DNA from 3 places in the Heyndrickxia sp. FSL W8-0423 genome. Region 2 is predicted to be linked to each of the others. Evidence: riboswitches for the same ligand, from Rfam matches in the RefSeq annotation. Region 2 holds a riboswitch; each other region holds the start of a gene.
The links. Region 2 has a riboswitch for thiamine pyrophosphate ahead of MKY81_RS06605 (YkoF family thiamine/hydroxymethylpyrimidine-binding protein). Riboswitches for the same ligand answer to the same signal wherever they lie in the genome.

Region 1: linked by a shared signal. The riboswitch ahead of thiT (energy-coupled thiamine transporter ThiT) and the one ahead of MKY81_RS06605 (YkoF family thiamine/hydroxymethylpyrimidine-binding protein) in region 2 are both predicted to bind thiamine pyrophosphate.
Region 3: linked by a shared signal. The riboswitch ahead of thiW (energy coupling factor transporter S component ThiW) and the one ahead of MKY81_RS06605 (YkoF family thiamine/hydroxymethylpyrimidine-binding protein) in region 2 are both predicted to bind thiamine pyrophosphate.

Annotation. Positions count from the first base shown of each region.
Region 1 is NZ_JBBPBE010000001.1:2,182,150-2,188,640, forward strand. It holds gene MKY81_RS11045 (GDSL-type esterase/lipase family protein) at 1-212, shown strand, start outside; partial or broken gene MKY81_RS21125 (YjcZ family sporulation protein) at 298-375, shown strand; gene MKY81_RS11055 (hypothetical protein) at 577-828, shown strand; gene MKY81_RS11060 (ATP-binding protein) at 891-1,997, opposite strand; TPP riboswitch at 2,208-2,312, shown strand; gene thiT (energy-coupled thiamine transporter ThiT) at 2,448-3,023, shown strand; gene MKY81_RS11070 (IS1182 family transposase) at 3,124-4,698, opposite strand; gene MKY81_RS11075 (universal stress protein) at 4,860-5,375, opposite strand; gene MKY81_RS11080 (PBP1A family penicillin-binding protein) at 5,568-6,491, shown strand, end outside.
Region 2 is NZ_JBBPBE010000001.1:1,295,707-1,302,197, forward strand. It holds gene MKY81_RS06600 (amino acid permease) at 235-1,677, opposite strand; TPP riboswitch at 2,304-2,414, shown strand; gene MKY81_RS06605 (YkoF family thiamine/hydroxymethylpyrimidine-binding protein) at 2,511-3,104, shown strand; gene MKY81_RS06610 (ECF transporter S component) at 3,119-3,697, shown strand; gene MKY81_RS06615 (ABC transporter ATP-binding protein) at 3,703-5,361, shown strand; gene MKY81_RS06620 (energy-coupling factor transporter transmembrane component T family protein) at 5,336-6,091, shown strand; gene MKY81_RS06625 (cysteine hydrolase family protein) at 6,220-6,491, shown strand, end outside.
Region 3 is NZ_JBBPBE010000001.1:2,976,105-2,982,595, forward strand. It holds gene MKY81_RS15130 (ABC transporter permease subunit) at 126-995, shown strand; gene MKY81_RS15135 (ABC transporter permease) at 988-1,911, shown strand; RNA gene ssrS (6S RNA) at 2,031-2,226, shown strand; TPP riboswitch at 2,378-2,480, shown strand; TPP riboswitch at 2,540-2,640, shown strand; gene thiW (energy coupling factor transporter S component ThiW) at 2,754-3,275, shown strand; gene thiD (bifunctional hydroxymethylpyrimidine kinase/phosphomethylpyrimidine kinase) at 3,244-4,053, shown strand; gene thiM (hydroxyethylthiazole kinase) at 4,067-4,876, shown strand; gene thiE (thiamine phosphate synthase) at 4,866-5,471, shown strand; gene tenA (thiaminase II) at 5,511-6,200, shown strand; gene MKY81_RS15170 (hypothetical protein) at 6,288-6,452, opposite strand.

The sequences.
Region 1 (6,491 bases), 890 kb from region 2:
ATAAATGGGTACAGCGTATAAATCGCTATATTGAATGTAGGGCAAATCGACGATGTTTAAAAACGATAAATCTCCAGCAACATTTACAAGATAAATTGGACAATTGGTGTACTAGTGACAATTTATATCCAAACCATTTAGGACATATTGAAATTGCAAATCGGCTACATGAAATTGGCTATGACTCTATTAGAGGAGAACAAGATGGATAAATTCACTTGAAAAGGAGGTGAGAAGCTTATGTGGTATGGCGGTTGTGGTTATCCAGTAGGTGGATATGGCTACGGTGTCGGCTGGGGTGCAGGCCGAGGATTTGCATTAATCGTAGTATTGTTCATCTTACTTATCATTGTAGGAGCAGCATATGTTTATTAGGTTAAAATAAAGAAGTCCGGTCTTTTTTAAGACTGGACTTTTCCTATTTTAAGAAAAGAAAAACATTTGCTTGTCGGGGCTGACCAAGGCGCTTTCGCTTTTCTATATATAATCAAACGTTTAACCTACTCCATTGTCCCACTCCAATTAAGTGACTTGACCATAAAATGGTGTGGAAGGATATTTGGAGGTGAATAGTACATGTCTGCTTCACATTACCATATTTGTTCAAGAAATATTGGAAAGCCCGTTGAAATAAGAACGCGTGATGGAAGAGTGCACAGAGGAATCATTCATCGAGTTGATAATCGAATGGTTTATTTACGCCCACTCCCACAAAGGAATTATGGAGGATACGGTTATGGTTGGGGTTGGGGCTGGGGCGGCTTTGGCTGGGGTGTCGCACTTGGTGCCATAGTTGGCTTAGCGCTTCTTCCTTGGTTTTTCTGGTAGGCCGTTGTCTTTTGAAAAAGACTCCTATTTTAAAGGGAGTCTTTTTCAACGAATACATCCTTTTATAATATTGGAAAGATTATTGTAAAAGTTGTCCAATCGTCATTAGATTGACAAGTTAAAGTTCCACCGTGTTTTTCAAGTATATTTTTGGAAACATACAAACCAAGCCCTGTTCCGCTCTTCTTCGTTGTAACGAAAGGCTCGAAAATAGTGTCAACCATTTCTTCCGGTATTTTTGGTCCGTTATTACTTATGTCTATAATAACGGAGTTTTCAGTAATATCCAATTCAATTTGGATAATCGGATTCTTCACGCTTTTCAGTACATCAACCGCATTAAAAATAATATTAATAAGTACCTGTCTTATTTCATCTTTAAAGCCATGAATGCTAATTTCATGCAAATAATGTTTTTGGATATCAACATTTACTTCTAAAATACGAGGATACAAAAAGGATAAGACTTCTTCAATTAAATCATTTAATGAAAAAGAGGTCATTTCAATTGACACAATTTCTTTTTTTGATAGCATAAGAAATTGAGAGATATTAAATTTTAATTGCTCAATTTCGTTAGAGATAATATCCAAATAAGGCAATTGTGGATTTTCAGAACGCAATAATTGCACAAATCCATGAATAGAAGTTAATGGATTACGAAATTCATGAACGAAGCTAGATGTCATTTGTCCTAAAAGTGTTAAACGTTCATGATGTGTTGTATTTATGTATTCATTTTTTTTATCAATGATTTGATCTTTAACATTTGAATAATATGTAACAACATAAAACAATAATTTGTCAAAAGCATAATTAATTTTGTCAATATAGGCATTGACATCGTTTACATTTAAATAATTATTGTATAAAAACTTAGTAGTTATTGATTTACCAATACTTAAATTATATGTAACTTCACCTAAATCAATATTTTGATCAAGTTTTTCTTTAGCAAAGTTAGATGCAAGGGATTTTAAAAAGTGCTCCAATTTTTCCTTCGATATTGACAATGATTGAATAAGAAAATCATGACAAGTATCTTTATTGAAAAATTTGGATTTTAAAGGATTTGACTTGGAGTTTATCAATTGTTCATTCCAAATCGCAACAATTTTATCAATATTTTTATCAAAAAATGCAACGATATCTTGTCTAAGCGGTATCATTTTTTTCACCTCCCTTTTCTTCAAAATAACAATTAGCAAAAATTTCTTCATCTAAAATATATCAAAATATTTAAATAATACCAAGTTAAAGTTATATAAATGTACTTATAGTTTCATAAAATAGCATATAAATATCTTTAAGAATATGGATAAATCAGTTGTAAACGGTATTAAAAAATAGTATAGTTAATTAGTATTATTAAATAAATATAATCCCACAAGGGGAGCCTAAATCGGCTGAGAGTGAACGTATGAGTTCTGACCCTATGAACCTGTTAGATAATGCTAGCGCAGGGACTGTGGTTTGATGGAATAGAAAGCAATGCAGCGATTTCCTTAAACCGTCCTGTATTGCTTTTTTTGTGTAAAAAACGCAATACAGTTGTTTTTACATTCCCTCCGAGCCTTCATAGTCACTCTTCAGACGAAAAGAAAGGAAGGGAATATAAGATGAATAAAAAAACATTGTTTTTAGTAGAAGTTGCTGTTCTCGGAGCACTTGCTTACTTGCTTGACCTTGTTTCAGCATTTATTTGTAAGGCTATTTGGCCAGAAGGCGGATCCGTTTCATTAGCTATGATACCGATATTTTTAATGGCTTATCGTTGGGGCTTAAAAGGCGGGTTGTTAACTGGATTTATATTAGGTACGCTACAAGTTGTAACAGGATTTTCAGTATTTTATCATCCGGTACAAGGGATTGTCGACTATTTTGTCGCCTTTACAGTGATTGGTTTAGCAGGTATTTTTGCAAAGCAAATCAAAACATCTATAGAAAATGGAAATATCGGAAAATGGACTACATACACTGTCTTAGGTGTTTTTCTTGGTAGTTTATTACGTTTCCTTGCCCATTTCTACACAGGTATTGTCTTTTTCGGTTCGTATGCACCGAAAGGACAACCGGTTGCATTATATTCATTGATTTATAATGGAACATATATGTCGATCAATTTTGTCTTAAGCTCAGTACTTGTTGTCATGATCTTATTTATTGCTCCAAGACTTGTCCAAATCAAAAAATAAAGTTAAAGAGGCTGGGACATAACTAGCTTCAATTAGTGAAAAAGGTGAATTTGAGTGTACTCAAATTCACCTTTTTCTTTTTTTGCGTGTAATTCTTCTATTATCTTAGTTGTTGGGCAGTGTATTTTCTTAAATTCACTGCCATTAATGCAAAGCCCATTTCATTTTCTACCTTTGATTTTCCTCGTACGGAAAATCGTGTGAAACGCAAATTAGCCTTCAAGAATCCAAAAACTGGTTCCACATCGATTTTGCGTTTTCGATAGATGGCACTCGTTTTCTCTTCTGAAAGCTTCGCTCTTACATATTCTTTTTGTTGTTCCCATTTTTCATTCACCATTCGTTTTCGATTGTTGCCTTCTTTTGCTTTGGTACAGGAGGGGCGGAACGGGCAGCCCAAACAGTCTTCGCACTCATAGATTTTAAACTTCCGTTGGAATCCTGTACGATCAGTACGGACAGAATAATCGTGAAATGTAAGATGTTTCTGGTTTGGACATGTATAGGTATCTGTTTCTTCATCGTACGGCCAGTTGTCTGGATTGAATAGGTTTTGTTTGTAGGTTTTCTTTTTTTCCTTCATATACAGCGTATAAGGAATAAGTGCTTCACGTTTTCTGTTCAAAAGGATATCATTATAATTTTCTTCACTACCATAACTTGCATCTGTGACGATGTGTTCCGGTAACTCGAAATAATCCTGCTCAATCTCATCTAGAAAGGGAATTAACGTACGTGTGTCTGTTGGGTTTGAGAATAATCCATAGGCAAGCGCATATTGACCTTCCGTTGCGATTTGTGTATTATAACCAGCCTTCAATTGTCCATTTTTCATATAATCATCTTTCATTCGCATAAATGTCGCATCTGGATCTGTTTTAGAATAGCTATTACGTGTACCAAAGATTTCAAGGTCTCGTTGGTATTTCTGTTTTCGTACGATAAAATCAATCAACTGTTTACGCACTTTTTTCGGATATTTGCGTTCATTTCTTAAAGCTTTTCGTTCTGGAACATCCGATGATGCTTCAATTTGTTTATCATACTCGTTTACGACATCATCCACTTTTTGAACCAATTGAGCGAGCTCTTCCAATGATAACTGTTCATCGCTTTCACGTTCGATTTCAGGTATGATTTCATTCTCAAGAAGCTCATCATATAGCTGGTTTGACTTTTCAATTAAACTTTGATGATACTTCTCAATCGACTTCTTCCAGACAAACGTAAATTTATTTGCATTCGCTTCAATCTTTGTACCATCGATAAAAATTGCTTCTTGATCGATCAGTTTTTCTTCAATTAATTGGCAACGGAATTGGACGAAACATTGGCGAATTAAATTTTTCACTTCTGGTTGAACACGGAATCGGTTGATTGTTCGGTAGCTTGGTTCATGCCCTTGAGCTAGCCACATCATACGGATACTGTCTTTTAATAGGGCTTCAATTTTTCGCCCTGAAAAAACAGATTGCGTGTAGGCACATAAGATAATTTTAAGCATCATGCGTGGATGGTAGGCAGGACAGCCATCATTTCTCTGAAATGGTTCGAACGCTTCATGAGGGATACTTTCAACTAAATGATGAACATGGAAGGCAATATCATTTTTTTGTAACTTTACTTCTAAATCTAAAGGCAAAACTAATTGATTCATGGTATAATTTTTAAACATAAGGATCCTTCTTTCTGATTTTATTTGGTGTGGTAACTTAATTTTATCAGAAGTGGTCCTTATTTTATTGTAAAAAAACCAAAAGCCGGTGAAAATTTACTTGTCGTAAATTTCCACCGGCTTTTTCATCTCAGAGGTGGGTTATGTCCCAGCCCCTTTAATTACTTAACGACTAGCACATCTTTAGTTGTATTTTTAATAATATTTTCCTCCGTGCTGCCTAGAAAAATCCGCTTGAAAATCCCTTCTTCACTTTGACCTACGACAATTAAGTCTATTTGATTGGAATTCGCGTATTCACATATATTGTCGGATGTCTTTCCATAAAGCGTATCAAAATGAAAAGAGATTCCTCTAGATTGTAAAATCTCCGTGACTTCCGCTCGAAGATCGGGGTCATCATCCTGTATAAAATGTTTTGTATTTTCTTGAATTGAATGTTCAAGTGGAAGGTGTGTGACATATACACCACCATCTGAACGCGGGATCGCAGTATATCCTGACTTGCCTAAACTATCTTCAGGTAGTGGCGTGTCTATCGAATAAGTCGTTCCATTTATTACTTGGACAACACTTAATTGGCATTCTTGATTTAATAAATATAAATCCGCTGCTATTTCCAATGCTTTTCTACTGCCGTCTGAGTCATCAAAGCAAACTAAAATATGTTTATACATATTCATCAGCTCCTATTTATATTACTTCTTATATACCCTTTATTCAGTGCAAATAACAAACAAACGAATGACTTATATTACAAAAACATTACAAAGTAAAATAATTTTCATTGATTTTTCTTACCTAACATAATATGCTTTACGTTAGAAATAGGTAGTATCAATTTTAACTAATTGAAGGCAGGGAAAAGTATGGAATGGTTACAGCGATTTCGTGGAGCTGTAAAGAAATTTTGGAAAAAGGCACATATGAATCAAATAATTATTCTAGGAGGATCAGTAACCCTATTAGCGTTTCTTGCCTTTTTTGGATATTTTGCAGCAACGGCAAATGTTGAGTCTTTGAAAAAGGGCTTAGCACAATCGACTGTTATTTACGATAAAGACGGAGATGTCGCAAGCAAAATTTCCGCAAACCGAACAGAAGGCGTCTCGATTAAAAAAATGCCCCAACATTTAAAAGATGCAATTGTTGCTATTGAAGACCATCGTTTTTACCAACATGGTGGATTCGATGTGAAAGGAATAACGAGCGCACTCTTTAAAAATATAACTGCCGGCGGGATAACAGCGGGCGGAAGTACAATTACCCAACAGCTAACGAAAAATGCTTTGCTATCGGATGAAAGAACATTTAAACGGAAAATCGAAGAATTATTTTTAGCCATTGAAATTGAAAAAAAATACACTAAAGACGATATTTTAGAAATGTATTTAAATCAAGTTTATTTTGGACATGGTGCATGGGGAGTTCAAAAAGCGGCCCAACGATATTTTGGTAAAGATGTAGAAGATATTAATCTTAGTGAAGCCGCTGCACTTGCTGGAATTGTAAATGCGCCATCTGCACTTGATCCTTATTATCATATGGATCGAACGATTAAGCGCAGAAATGTCGTTCTTGGGGCAATGAAACAATATGGCTACATCACGAAAAAACAATTCGACGACGCTAAAAAGGAACAATTAGTTCTTAATGATCAACAGAAAGATCCAATGAAAGGTAAATATCCTTATTATGTTGATGCGGTATTAGCAGAAGCAACTGAGAAATTCGGATTGACGCAAGATGAGATTATGACGCGTGGCTATCGAATTTATACAGAAATGGACCAA
Region 2 (6,491 bases):
TCATATCGATTGTTAAGATAACAGAGCCGAACAACTAATAAAAGAATTATCATATAGTCGATGCAATGCATAACAACAATAAACTTTATTCAAAACGCCCTAGACCTTGATCGGCTTCTTGCCTCTCAAAGTCTAGGGCGTTAGGACAGGCTAATTACCAACATTGAATAACCTGTTTTTTACAAAGGTTATGTTTACCACGGCATTTTTATACAAAAATGCCTATACAGTAGTTCACTTAAACTCATCCATATCAATCTTACATTCCTTCAAAGGAACCACTTTTGTTTTCTTAATAAATTTAAATCCTAACCACATAACGATAAATAATGGGATACCGAGATAAGCGGCGATCAGATCCATCCAATTTATTTTATCACCAAGAAATGCTTGATAGTCTTGGGCTAGTATGACAACTAATCCAACGACAAAAGCGAGAATTGGACCGAACGGATATAGTTTTGCACGGTATGGAAGCTTTTCAAGTGCATGTCCTTGAGCGATATAAGCCTTCCTAAACCGATAATGACTGGCAGCAATACCGAGCCAAAAAATGAAACCAGTAATCCCTGCAGCGTTTAACAGCCACATGTAAATCGCTCCATCACCAAAAGCTGATGCTAGAAATGCGAGCATTCCCACTAAAGTTGTCGCAATAAGAGCGGCGACTGGAACTCCACGCTTATTTAATTTACCAAAAAACCTAGGAGCTTGTCCTTCTTTTGCCAAAGCATATAAAATTCTTGTAGATGCATAAAGACTTGAGTTTCCAGCTGATAGAACGGCTGTTAAGATGACTGCATTCATTAATGATGCGGCAAATGCGAGTCCGGCCTTTTTGAACACTAACGTAAACGGACTGACCATGATGTCTTCGCTTTGCAGGGTTTTTGTTGTATAAGGAATAATTAAACCTATAACGAGAATTGCAAGTACATAAAATAAAAGAATTCTCCAAAATACACTTTTGATTGCTTTAGGCACATTTTCTCTCGGATTTTCACTTTCACCTGCAGCTACACCGACAATTTCTGTTCCTTGAAAAGAAAATCCTGCGGTAAGAAACACACCAATAACTGCTAGTAGGCCACCGTGAAAGGGAGCGTCCCCAATTGAGAAGTTTTTAAAGCCAATGGCATCGCCTTTCATAATACCTAAAATCATTAAAATACCTACGATAATGAAAATAATGATGGTAGCAACTTTAATGAAAGAGAACCAATACTCACCCTCGCCATAGCCTTTAACAGAGAGAATATTCAGTCCAAAAATAATCAAGATAAAAAGTCCGCTCCATAACCATGATGGACTATCTGGGAACCAAAATTTCATGACTAATGTTGATGCGGAAAGTTCTGCCGCAAGTGTGATCGCCCAGCTGTACCAATAGTTCCACCCTAATGCAAATCCAAGTGCTGGATCAATAAAGCGGGTAGCATAGGTGCTAAATGCCCCACTTGTTGGCATGAAAGAAGCTAGTTCACCAAGGCTCGTCATAATAAAATACACCATGACACCAATTATCATATAGGCAAGCAGTGCGCCGCCTGGTCCTGCTTGGTAAATAGCAGATCCGCTTCCTAGAAACAGCCCGGTACCAATGGATCCACCTAATGAAATCATCGTCAAATGTCGTGCTTTTAAACTACGTTGTAATCCTCCATTTTGATTCTCCATCTATATAAACCCTCCGTAATCCATTCATACCCTTAAAATAACCATGTTTAAACTAATGGCTTTGTTTAAAGTTCAATCTTGATTTTGACGTCTTGTTGATTGGAGCGGAAGGTGCGAGACTCCTGCGGGAAAAACGGTATACTGGAGACCCCGCAGGCGCGATAAGCGCCGAGGAGTTCGAAAAGCATAGGCGGCTTGCTTATCGACGTACGAACTGGAGGGCAGCGACTGAGATAAAGGAATCACGATGAGTCCTAAAGGACGAATCGATGATGACTTATCGTAGGGAGGTGACCGGAAGTTCGCTAGTCGATAGCCGCCGGAGCTAAACAGGCTCCCGAACCGCCCGCGGAAAGCGAGCACCTTCCGCTCCAATCAACTTCGAATAAAATTAATGGATATTTATAAATAAAAAATTATATTAATAACTATATAAAGATATCATAAACCGGAAAGAATGGAAATAGAAAGTTGTATATTTTATCACTTTGTTGAATGAAATTGCATTATGGATATTTTCCTAGAATAGTTTGGTATGCTGAGAATAAACAAATAATGCTAAAGTAACTTTACACATGATTTTTTGTCATGTATGATAAGGGCGAATAATAAAACTGCATATGACCTATCTACACTAGGGGTGCTGAAAAAGCTGAGATGTGAACGTGGAAGTGCGTTCCGATCCCTTATTACCCGATCTAGATAATACTAGCGTGGGGAAGTGTAGTAGTATTGGTGTAAAATCATTCATTGATTTGCATCTATTCGTATACTACTGCATCTTCCAAGAGATGCAGTTTTTTTATTCTCCAAAAAAAGAGAGGAGAATGGTTATGACAGAAGTATGTGGAACAAGTAGAATTGTAGGTTTTCGTTTTTCCCTTTATCCGATGGCGGATGAATTTGTAGATATTATTTTATCTACGCTTCAACGGGTCGACACCACTAAAGTATGGGTGAAAACGGATGATATTAGTACAGTAATCCGTGGGAAAATGGAGCATGTGTTTGACGTTGCAAAAGCTATCTATTTAATTGCGGCTAATACTGAAAAACATGTAGTACTAAATGGAACATTTTCAATAGGATGTCCAGGGGATTCAGATGGAGACGTGTATATGTCCGAGGACGATATTCGGATGAATAAGGAAAAAGTTGAAAATATTCATCTTGAAGCACCTACCCAATTTGCATTATATCCGATGAATAATGAAAACTATATGCAAATCATTGCAGATGTTGTGGATATCGCCAAACAACAAAACACATTTACTGGAGGAATTCACTATGCCAGCAGATTGGACGGCGATGCGCATGATGTGTTTACAACACTCGAGCATGCATTTAATTATACTCAGGAAAAAGTTAAGCACGTAACAATGACAGTCAATATTTCGGCGAATAGTCCTTCGAGGAAAAAGAAATAAGGAGGGAAAAAGTGATGTCTAAATGGAGTCTGCGGGAAATTGTTGTGATGTCAGTGTTAGGAATTGTCTTTGCCATCGTATATTTATTATTTACCCAAGTAGGGAATATTTTCTTTGGGTTAGTCGGACCGATCGGTTATGAACCGATATTTGGGATATGGTTTATCGTTTCTATCATTGTTGCAAATATTATTCGCAAGCCAGGTGCAGCAGTTTTGGCGGAAACGATCGCCGCATTTGTGGAAATTTTAATAGGGAATGCAGTTGGTCCAAGACTATTAATCTCTGGAATGATCCAAGGTTTAGGGGCTGAGGTTGTGTTTGCCGCAACTGGCTGGAAGCGTTATTCAACATGGGTGTTAATGCTTGCCGGAGTTGGTTCAGCGATATTTAGTTTTGCTTGGGGGTATTTTATCTCTGGATTTGCAACACTATCACCATCGTATGTTTTATCCATGCTAGCGATACGAATGGTTTCTGGTGCGCTCCTTGCGGGATTATTAGGTAAGTATATAAGTGAAGGATTGGCAAAAACAGGAGTGCTTAATGGAATGCCATTAGGCAAAGAGATGAAAAAGAGAAAAGTAGCGTGATTGAAATGGAGATACGGGAACCTTTATTAGAAGTTAGGAATCTTTCATTATCTTATGAGGAGCAATCGATTATAAACAATATCTCCTTTTCCATAAATAAAGGTGAAAAACTTCTATTATTAGGACCAAGTGGCTCCGGCAAAAGTTCGTTAGCACTTTGTTTAAACGGGCTGATTCCAAATTCAATTGAAGGGGACAGGACTGGGAGTATTAAATATGCTGGGAAAGAGATTCAGTCTTATAAACCAGGACAATTAAGCAGCCGAATTGGCGTCGTATTTCAAGATCCTGATTCCCAATTTTGTATGCTCACTGTAGAGGATGAAATCGCATTCGGCTTAGAAAATATAAAATTACCTAAAGAAGAAATGATACGAAAAATAGAATGGTCTCTTTCATTAGTTGGTTTAGAGAAGTATAGACAAGCTCATATTTCTACCCTATCAGGTGGAATGAAGCAAAAGCTGGCACTTGCATGTGTGATGGCAATGGAACCCGAATTGATGATTTTAGATGAACCTACTGCTTTGCTCGATCCGGTGGCAACAAAAGATTTTGCTGAAACGATTGATAGATTGCAAAGAGAAATGAATTTTTCTCTCATCGTCATAGAGCATAAACTTGATTATTGGGTTCCTTTTATTGATCGCACCCTTGTTTTTACACAATCCGGACAACTAATGTACGATGGTTCATTGAAAAAAGGATTGGTTCATCATTTTGATGATATGAAAGATCTTGGAATATGCCTCCCAAAGGTGACACTATTCGGTCAACAGGTGCGAGAAAACTTTTATCCATTAACAGTGGATGAATTAATGGAAGAGTTAGATGAGGTAGACACTTCTTTTCCATTACAGGCAGTAAATGATTTCCCAACACCGCCGTTAATCCAAATGAAACACGTTTCCTTTTCCCGGGGGGAGAAACAAATTTTAAAAAATATCCATTTATCAATAAATAAGGGTGAATGGACAGCGATTGTAGGTCCGAATGGTGCGGGTAAATCTACATTAACTTTGATGTTGGCGGGACTTCTTAAGGAACAGCAAGGGGAGATTTTCTATGGGAATAAATTGTTCAAAGATTTGGATGAAAAGGTGAGGTTGGATTCAATTGGTTACGTTTTTCAAAATCCGGAGCATCAATTTATAGCGGATACAGTATTTGATGAAGTAGCCTTTGGTCCAAGAATGAAAAAAATAGAAGATATCGATTCTAAGGTAGCTAATATTCTTTCAGATTTTCGTTTACTTCGGTTAAAGGATCATAATCCCTTCATATTAAGTCAAGGGCAAAAGCGGCGCTTAAGTGTAGCTACGATGCTAGTGGATGAACGGGAATTCCTTATTTTAGATGAGCCAACCTTTGGACAGGATGAGAAAGCGACGAATGAAATGATGAAAATTATTCAATCGAGAGTGAACATTGGGATGACGGCGTTGATGGTGACTCATGATATGGAAATTGTGGCGAAATTTGCTCATCAAGTCATCGTTCTTTTCGAAGGGGAAGTAGTGTTTCAAGGAACACCTCATGAGCTATTTTTAGAAAATAGTGAAATTGTGGAGAAAGCAAACCTTGAAAATCCATTATTATATTCAATTTGGAATACATATGGGATAAGGGGTGAACCAATTGCGGCTTCAGTTACTAAATCCTAGTATAAAAGCAATTGTCGTTTTGGTCTCTGTTGTCCTTTTAGCTTTTGTATTTGACCCTTTAACTCCGTTGCTTTACTTGTCTTTTACGGTCTTAATCACATTTCTTTTTGGTAAAGTAGGGATGAAAAAATGGTGTATACGATTTGTACCGTTTTTTATCATTGCCTTTGGGTATGTGTGGACAACAACAATATTTTCGAATCCACCAAGTAATACTAGTTTCGTCACTTATGCTAAATTAGGTCCTTTTGAGATTACTGATTACGGACTGAATACTGGACTGGCACTTGGATTACGTGTTCTTTGTTTTGCTGCCTTGTCTTTAATGTTTATATTAACAACAGATACAACTAAATTTATGTTAAGTCTGATTCAACAATGTAAACTTCCCCCTAAGCTTGCCTACGGAATTTTAGCAGGCTATCAGTTTTTACCTTTATTAAAGGATGAATTTACGATTATTAGAAATGCCCATCGAATTCGAGGCGTTCATTGGGAGAAAGGGATAAAAGGGAGAATACAGCTTTTAAAAAAATACACCATTCCACTTTTAGCAAGTGCGATACGAAAAGCAGAGCGAACAGCAATTGCAATGGAATCAAAGGGATTCACGGGAAGCAGGGATCGAACTTTCTATCATGAGTTGAAGGTTAGTGGAAAAGATGTGCTGTTTTTTCTTTTAATGGTGGGTATATTCATCATTTCTAAATACGTTTCTGAAACGATTTAGACTTTAAAAAACATCCATTAATTGCTGTGTAAAATGATCATAGTAATTAAATGGGTGTTTTTATTTTCACTTATTTTAAGAATTTATAGTACAATAGTGTCGAGATTGCCAATAAGGGGTGTTTTGTGATGACTAGAAAAGCATTAATTAATATTGATTATACATACGATTTTATTGCAGATGATGGTAAATTAACGTGTGGGAAACCAGGTCAAGACATTGAAAATACAATTATCCAGTTAACAAGCGATTTTATACTTTCCGGTGATTATGTTGTTTTTGCGATCGATTGTCATCAAAAAGAAGATACACTCCATCCGGAGGCAAAGCTGTTTCCACCGCATAATATAGTAGGAACAGAGGGGCGTCAATTATTCGGAGCTTTACAAGGTTTGTATGA
Region 3 (6,491 bases), 1.7 Mb from region 2:
ATATGATTCATCTGCATATAACATTAAGTTTAATTATATATTTTTTAAATAGAACAAAAATTCTACGTATTTTGGTAAAATATAATCCAAATGAACTAATGTAACAATGATGGAGGTGATGGTGTTTGATAAAAAAGTTTTTGCAAATCTTTTTAATAGTAGTAATCATCTTTTTAGTGACTAGTCTTCCATCCATGTTTATAGTTAGTAACAATCATGGAGAGGCATACCTACAATTTCATCCCGAAGTTATGATTATGAATATTCCAGTGTTTTTTACGTCCTTTCAAGATGGAACTTTTGGCACATACAGTATAAATGGTATCTCACACTCTGTACTAAACGATATTCAATCATTTTCGATAAACTCGGGAATTCTTTTATTTTCAAGCATCTTAGTTGCTTTATTATTTTCTCTTAGCTTTGGTGTATTCTTAAGTTCCTTAAAAATCACAAAACTGTTTCGTTGGATTATAAATATATTTTCCCTAGTTCCAGATTTTATCATTATTATTTTATCGATTGCACTTGCTGTTGAATTTTACAAGTGGACAGATATACGTGTAATTACGTTGTCCCCATTTTCCGATTCAGTCAATCTATGGTTTCCGATTGCCATCCTTTCATTAATGCCAACATTTTATTTATTTAAAATGATTTCTGCTAGATATATAGAAATAACCGGATTGGACTACATAAGAACAGCCGTAGGCAAAGGACTGAATAGACACTATATTAATAGCCGGCATATATTGAAAAACTTAATTCCTTATATTTTTGCTGATTTAAAAAAAGCCATATCATTTACAATAGGAAATTTATTTATTATCGAATATTTGTTTAATATAAAAGGATTAACCATTTTTATTTTTGATGATTATCAATTTCAGAAAGTCTTTTTATCATTATTAATCTTATTGACCATTGCAACTCTTTGCTATTTGTTTATCAAATTACTTTTCTATTTTATTGAGCGGGTGTTTATCAATGCATGAAAAAAGAACATGGAATCCATATTTAATCATCAGCGTAATTATGGTATTTTTTTTATTCGCAATATCAATAGTCGGTCCATTGTTTGCCCCACATAAATTAACAGACAGTATTACGATTTATCAATATGGGGAAAAAAATATGGCATTTCCACCGCTAGCCCCCTTTACATACAAAGAATATCCGTTAGGAACAGACAAATGGGGATACGATTTACTTACATTACTAATTTATGGTGCAAAATATACTGTCTTTATTTCAATTTCGATTGCCTTATTAAAAATTGCTCTTGGTTTAGGAATTGGATTATTTACAGGGATAATGAAAAAGAGGCTCCACATTTGGGAGTCATTTGAACATTCTTTATCGTATATTCCATCGTTTTTAATCATTTATTTCGTTTTGTGGCCGATTTCTTTTAATCCAACTATTAAGCCTATATCATTAATCGTATTATTTATCATCGTATCGACCATAATCGGATTTCCGAGTGTAGCCGCATCGATTCGGGAAAAAACGATACAAGTGTATCGCTTGCCTTTTATTGAAGCCGCCATTACGACAGGGTCTTCAAAATGGAAAATAATTAAGCGCCACATCATTCCACATTTAATAGAAGATATTGTTATATTATTTGTTCTCGAAATTGTTACCGCAATCACTGTGATGGGACAATTAGCATTATTTAATATTTTTATAGGAGGAACGAAGCTAGAAACCTCACCAACTTTATATCATTCGATTACGAAAGAATGGGCTGGTTTAGTAGGACAGGCAAGGGATCATTTGTGGGGAAATCAGTTCGTTCTTTTCATTCCATTAGTATGCTTACTGTTTGCGATTGTATCATTTCAACTTTTAGCCGTTGGATTAAAAAAACATTATAACCGCAGATATCAAACAAGTCAGTGGATTTAGACGACCATCCTTAATAATTGCAAAATAATATTGCAAAGGAATTCATAAAAATGAGGTAGTTTATTATTCCAGTAAATCATTTCACTTGAAAAAATGATAAAAATAAAGTAATATAACAATACAAGCTGCATTGTACGTATTGATAATAAAGTTTTAACCTTTAAGCTGTAACAGGGAGTTTTATATTGAAACTGGAATGACAAGCTTTCGCCTACATGGCATGGAAGACAAGCAAGAACGTTTCTGCAAACACCCACTTTGAGGAGTGGTGGTTTAAAACTTTCTTAATACTCATACGGCAAAGGCGGCCTTATAAATGACAACTTCCAAATCAGTTTCCAATCGGGAACTGGTTTTTTTATACAGAGAATAATGTATGGAATTATATAATAAGAACCAAATTTTAAAAAGGAAAATTATCCTTTCTTTTTATCTAATTTATGCTAACATATACATAAATGAATAATTTTATCGCTAGGGGAGTCTAAATAAGACTGAGACAGAGATGTTCTGGACCCTTTGAACTTGATCCAGTTTATGCTGGCGTAAGGAAGTGGGAGTAAGAGATATAATCAATTCTGCCCATCTAACTGCTTACGATGGGCTTTTTTGTGTACAATTTCATAATTTTTTCTGCTAGGGGAGCCATAGGCTGAGAGATATCATTGATTGAAACCCTTTGTACCTGATCCGGATTATACCGGCGTAGGGAAGCGGTCTAAATAGCTATTCTGTATTTTCTAGTTACAGTTGTTATTGCCGCTTTCTATTGAGGAAGGCGGTTTTTTTGTTGGAGAAAGAAAAGCTTCCTCACAAAAATCAAATGATGGAGGTGTGTAAAGATGAATAAGTTAAAAAAAATGACGATAACTGCAGTTATTATTGCGATAACTACTTTAATAAGTAATATCGTTTTTATCCCAGTGGGATTTGCAAAAATTTTCCCTATCCAACATATGGCTAATGTATTAACCGCTATCCTATTGGGTCCGTTTTATTCAATTGCACAAGCATTTATCGTGTCAATCATCCGAAATTTCACAGGAACCGGCTCCCTATTTGCTTTTCCCGGAAGTATGATTGGTGCATTTCTATCAGGCTATTTGTTTATGAAAACAAGAAAGCTTAGTTGGGCGTTTACGGGTGAAGTTATTGGAACTGGCATTCTTGGGGCACTCGCAGCATATCCAGTAGCAAGGCTACTATTAGGAAAGAATGTAGCTTTATTTGGATTTATCCCTTCATTTATAGTTAGTTCCTTTGCAGGAGCACTAATTGCCATATTTTTAATGAAAGTATTATTACGAAATCAAACGTTTGGAGGAATCATTCATGAAAACAGCACTTACAATCGCAGGATCTGATTCAGGAGGTGGAGCTGGGATCCAAGCAGATATTAAAACATTTTCTTCCTTAGGTGTGTTTGGAATGTCGGTTATTACTGCAGTTACCGCCCAAAACACAATGGAAGTAAAATCTGTACAAATGATTGATTCACAAATAATCAGTGATCAAATATCTGCTATTTTCGACGACATTCATGTTGATGCAGTTAAAATTGGAATGCTCGGAACAAAAGAAAATATTGATGTGGTTGCAAAGGAATTGAATATATACCGTACAGAGCATATCATCCTCGATCCAGTCATGATATCAAAAGGTGGTCACCATTTATTACAGCAAAATGCGATAGATGCGTTAAAAGAAAAATTGCTTCCAATGGTGACATTAATTACACCTAATATACCTGAGGCTGAAAGTTTAACAGACAGAAAGATTTGTACGATTGAAGACATGTATACTGCCTGCCTCAAATTACAGGAACTCGGTGCCAATAAAATTTTATTAAAAGGTGGCCATTTAGAAGGGGATCCAAATGATTTATTTTTTGACGGACATCACTTTACATGGTTGCCAGGGAAGAGAATTCATACGAAAAATGTTCATGGAACAGGGTGTACGTTATCTTCAGCTATCACCGCTTTTGTTGCTCAGGAAGAAACCCTGTTGAGTGCAGTTAAGAAAGCAAAAGATTATATTACAATAGCAATTCAACATAGCTTAGAACTTGGCAGTGGACATGGTCCAACAAATCATTTTTACCATTTATATGAACGTGCTGGACTAGTAGACAATAAATAGCGGAGGGATTCCAATGGAAATTTCAAAAATGACACGGTTAATTTCATTAGTAAAAGAAAAAAAACCACTTATTCACCATATGACAAATGTGGTAACTATAAATGATTGTGCTAATGTCACACTTGCAATCGGAGCTTCACCAGTAATGGCTACAGAGATTAAAGAAGTGGAAGATATGATTCAACTAGCTGATGCACTAATTATCAATTTAGGAACGATTCATGATGTTGTTTTCGAATCTATGCTACATGCAGGGATTGCTGCTAATAAGAAAGGAATTCCAGTTATATTGGATCCTGTCGGTGTTGGCGCAACAAGTTATCGAACAGAACGATCTATGGAACTATTAGAAAAAGTAAAGATGGCTATCATCCGTGGGAATAGCAGTGAAATACATACATTAATTGGTGGTACAGGTGGAACAAAAGGAGTCGACGCGGGTGAAGGATCTGTACCATCGATTGAAATAGCTCAGCAAGCTGCCAACGCTTTCCAATGTGTTATTGGCATAAGCGGCAAAGTAGACGTTGTATCAAACGGAAGTAAGAACTATTATCTATCAAATGGGGATGAAAGATTAACAAGAATAACAGGAACAGGATGTATGTCTACTTCACTCATAGGCAGTTTTTCTGGCGTAACATCTGATTATTTAGGTGCCGCCATCACGGGAATGTCAATTATGTCACTTTCAGGGGAACGTGCAACGAAACACTTGGCAACAGATGGAGGAATTGGAACATATAAAATAAAGCTGATGGATGAAATCTATCGAATGAATGAGGAAGTTTTTGCTAAAGAGGTGAAAATTCATGAATGTTAATTACAATCTTTATTTAGTTACCGATGAACGAACCCCAATAGGCGAACTTTTATCAATTGTTGAAGAAGCTGTGCAAGGTGGTGTGACCATCGTTCAACTTCGTGAAAAGAATAGCGATGGACTCACATTTTATAAAAAAGCAAAACATTTAAAAGCGTTGTTAAAAAGCTATCAAGTGCCTCTAATTATAAATGATCGTGTAGATATTGCGTTAGCGGTAGGAGCTGATGGTATACATGTTGGTCAAGACGATATACCGCTTTCTGCCTTAAAGCGAATAGTTCCCAAGTCAATGATTATTGGTGTGTCTACGCAAACAATCGAGCAGGCCCAATTAGCTGAAAAAATTGGAGCTGATTATATTGGAATAGGGTCTGCTTTTCCAACTAAAACAAAACAAGATGCAACTGTGTTATCTATGGAAACCTTAAAAGCAATTAAAGATTCTGTAAATATACCAGCTGTAGCAATCGGAGGAATAACATTAGATAATTTTCATCAATTAAAAGAAATAAATTTTTCTGGAATTGCGGTAGTTTCTGCAATTATGAAGGCAAAAAACCCAAAGGAAGCAGCGAAAAAACTTTTTCAGTAAAAAAATAAATTTGCAATGTGCAAAATAGAGAGGGAGAATATGACAATGACGCAAGGGAAGCTATTTACCGATCGATTATATAGAAATGCTCAACCCATTTGGAATAAAAATCATCAACATCCATTTGTTCAAGGTATTGGTGACGGCTCTTTACCAATTGAACTTTTTGCTTATTATATGAAACAGGATTATGTGTATTTAATTGAGTATTCGAAGTTATTTGCAATAGGTACTCAAAAAGCAAAAGATTTACAAACAATGCAAAAATTTTCCCACTCATTACACTCAATTCTACATTTTGAAATGGACTTGCATAGAAAATATGCTAAAGAATTTGGGATATCTGAAGAGGAATTAGAACAGGTAAAACCAACACCTATAAATCTAGCTTATACAAATTATATGGTAAACGTATCACTAAATGGGTCATTAGCGGAAGTAGTTTCTTGTTTGCTTCCTTGTGCATGGGATTATTGGGAGATTGGTAAGCTTTTAAAAAAACAGCATCACCATCAAATAAAATCAAATCCGTATTCACATTGGATAGAAACTTATTCATCAGATGAGTTTGGATCGGTTGCCCTTTGGTTAATCAAGTTAATGAATCAATTAACTGAAGGAACTCGGGAACATGAACTGGTATCCTTAGAGAAACATTTTCAAATGACATCTCGCTTTGAATATATGTTCTGGGATATGGTCTATCACCAAGAAGAATGGCCATTATAAAGTTGTATTGTATGTATTTTTAATTCGTTAAAAAAGTTGAATTTATGTTTAACATTGATATGAAACAGCTAGGGGATAACCCCTAGCTTATTTTAGTTCTCTTCCTGTTGCTCCAATTGCTTTATCGGTATTTGATTGATTATTATATTCCGGATCTGGATTTAATTGTTTTTGGTCCGTATCCTTTCCGAGATAACTCGACTTATGCTTTTCTTGTAGTTTATGAAATTTTTCGAAATTTTGATTAACCAAAGTTTGTCCCTCCTTTTGATTTATTTTCCTTTGATATGT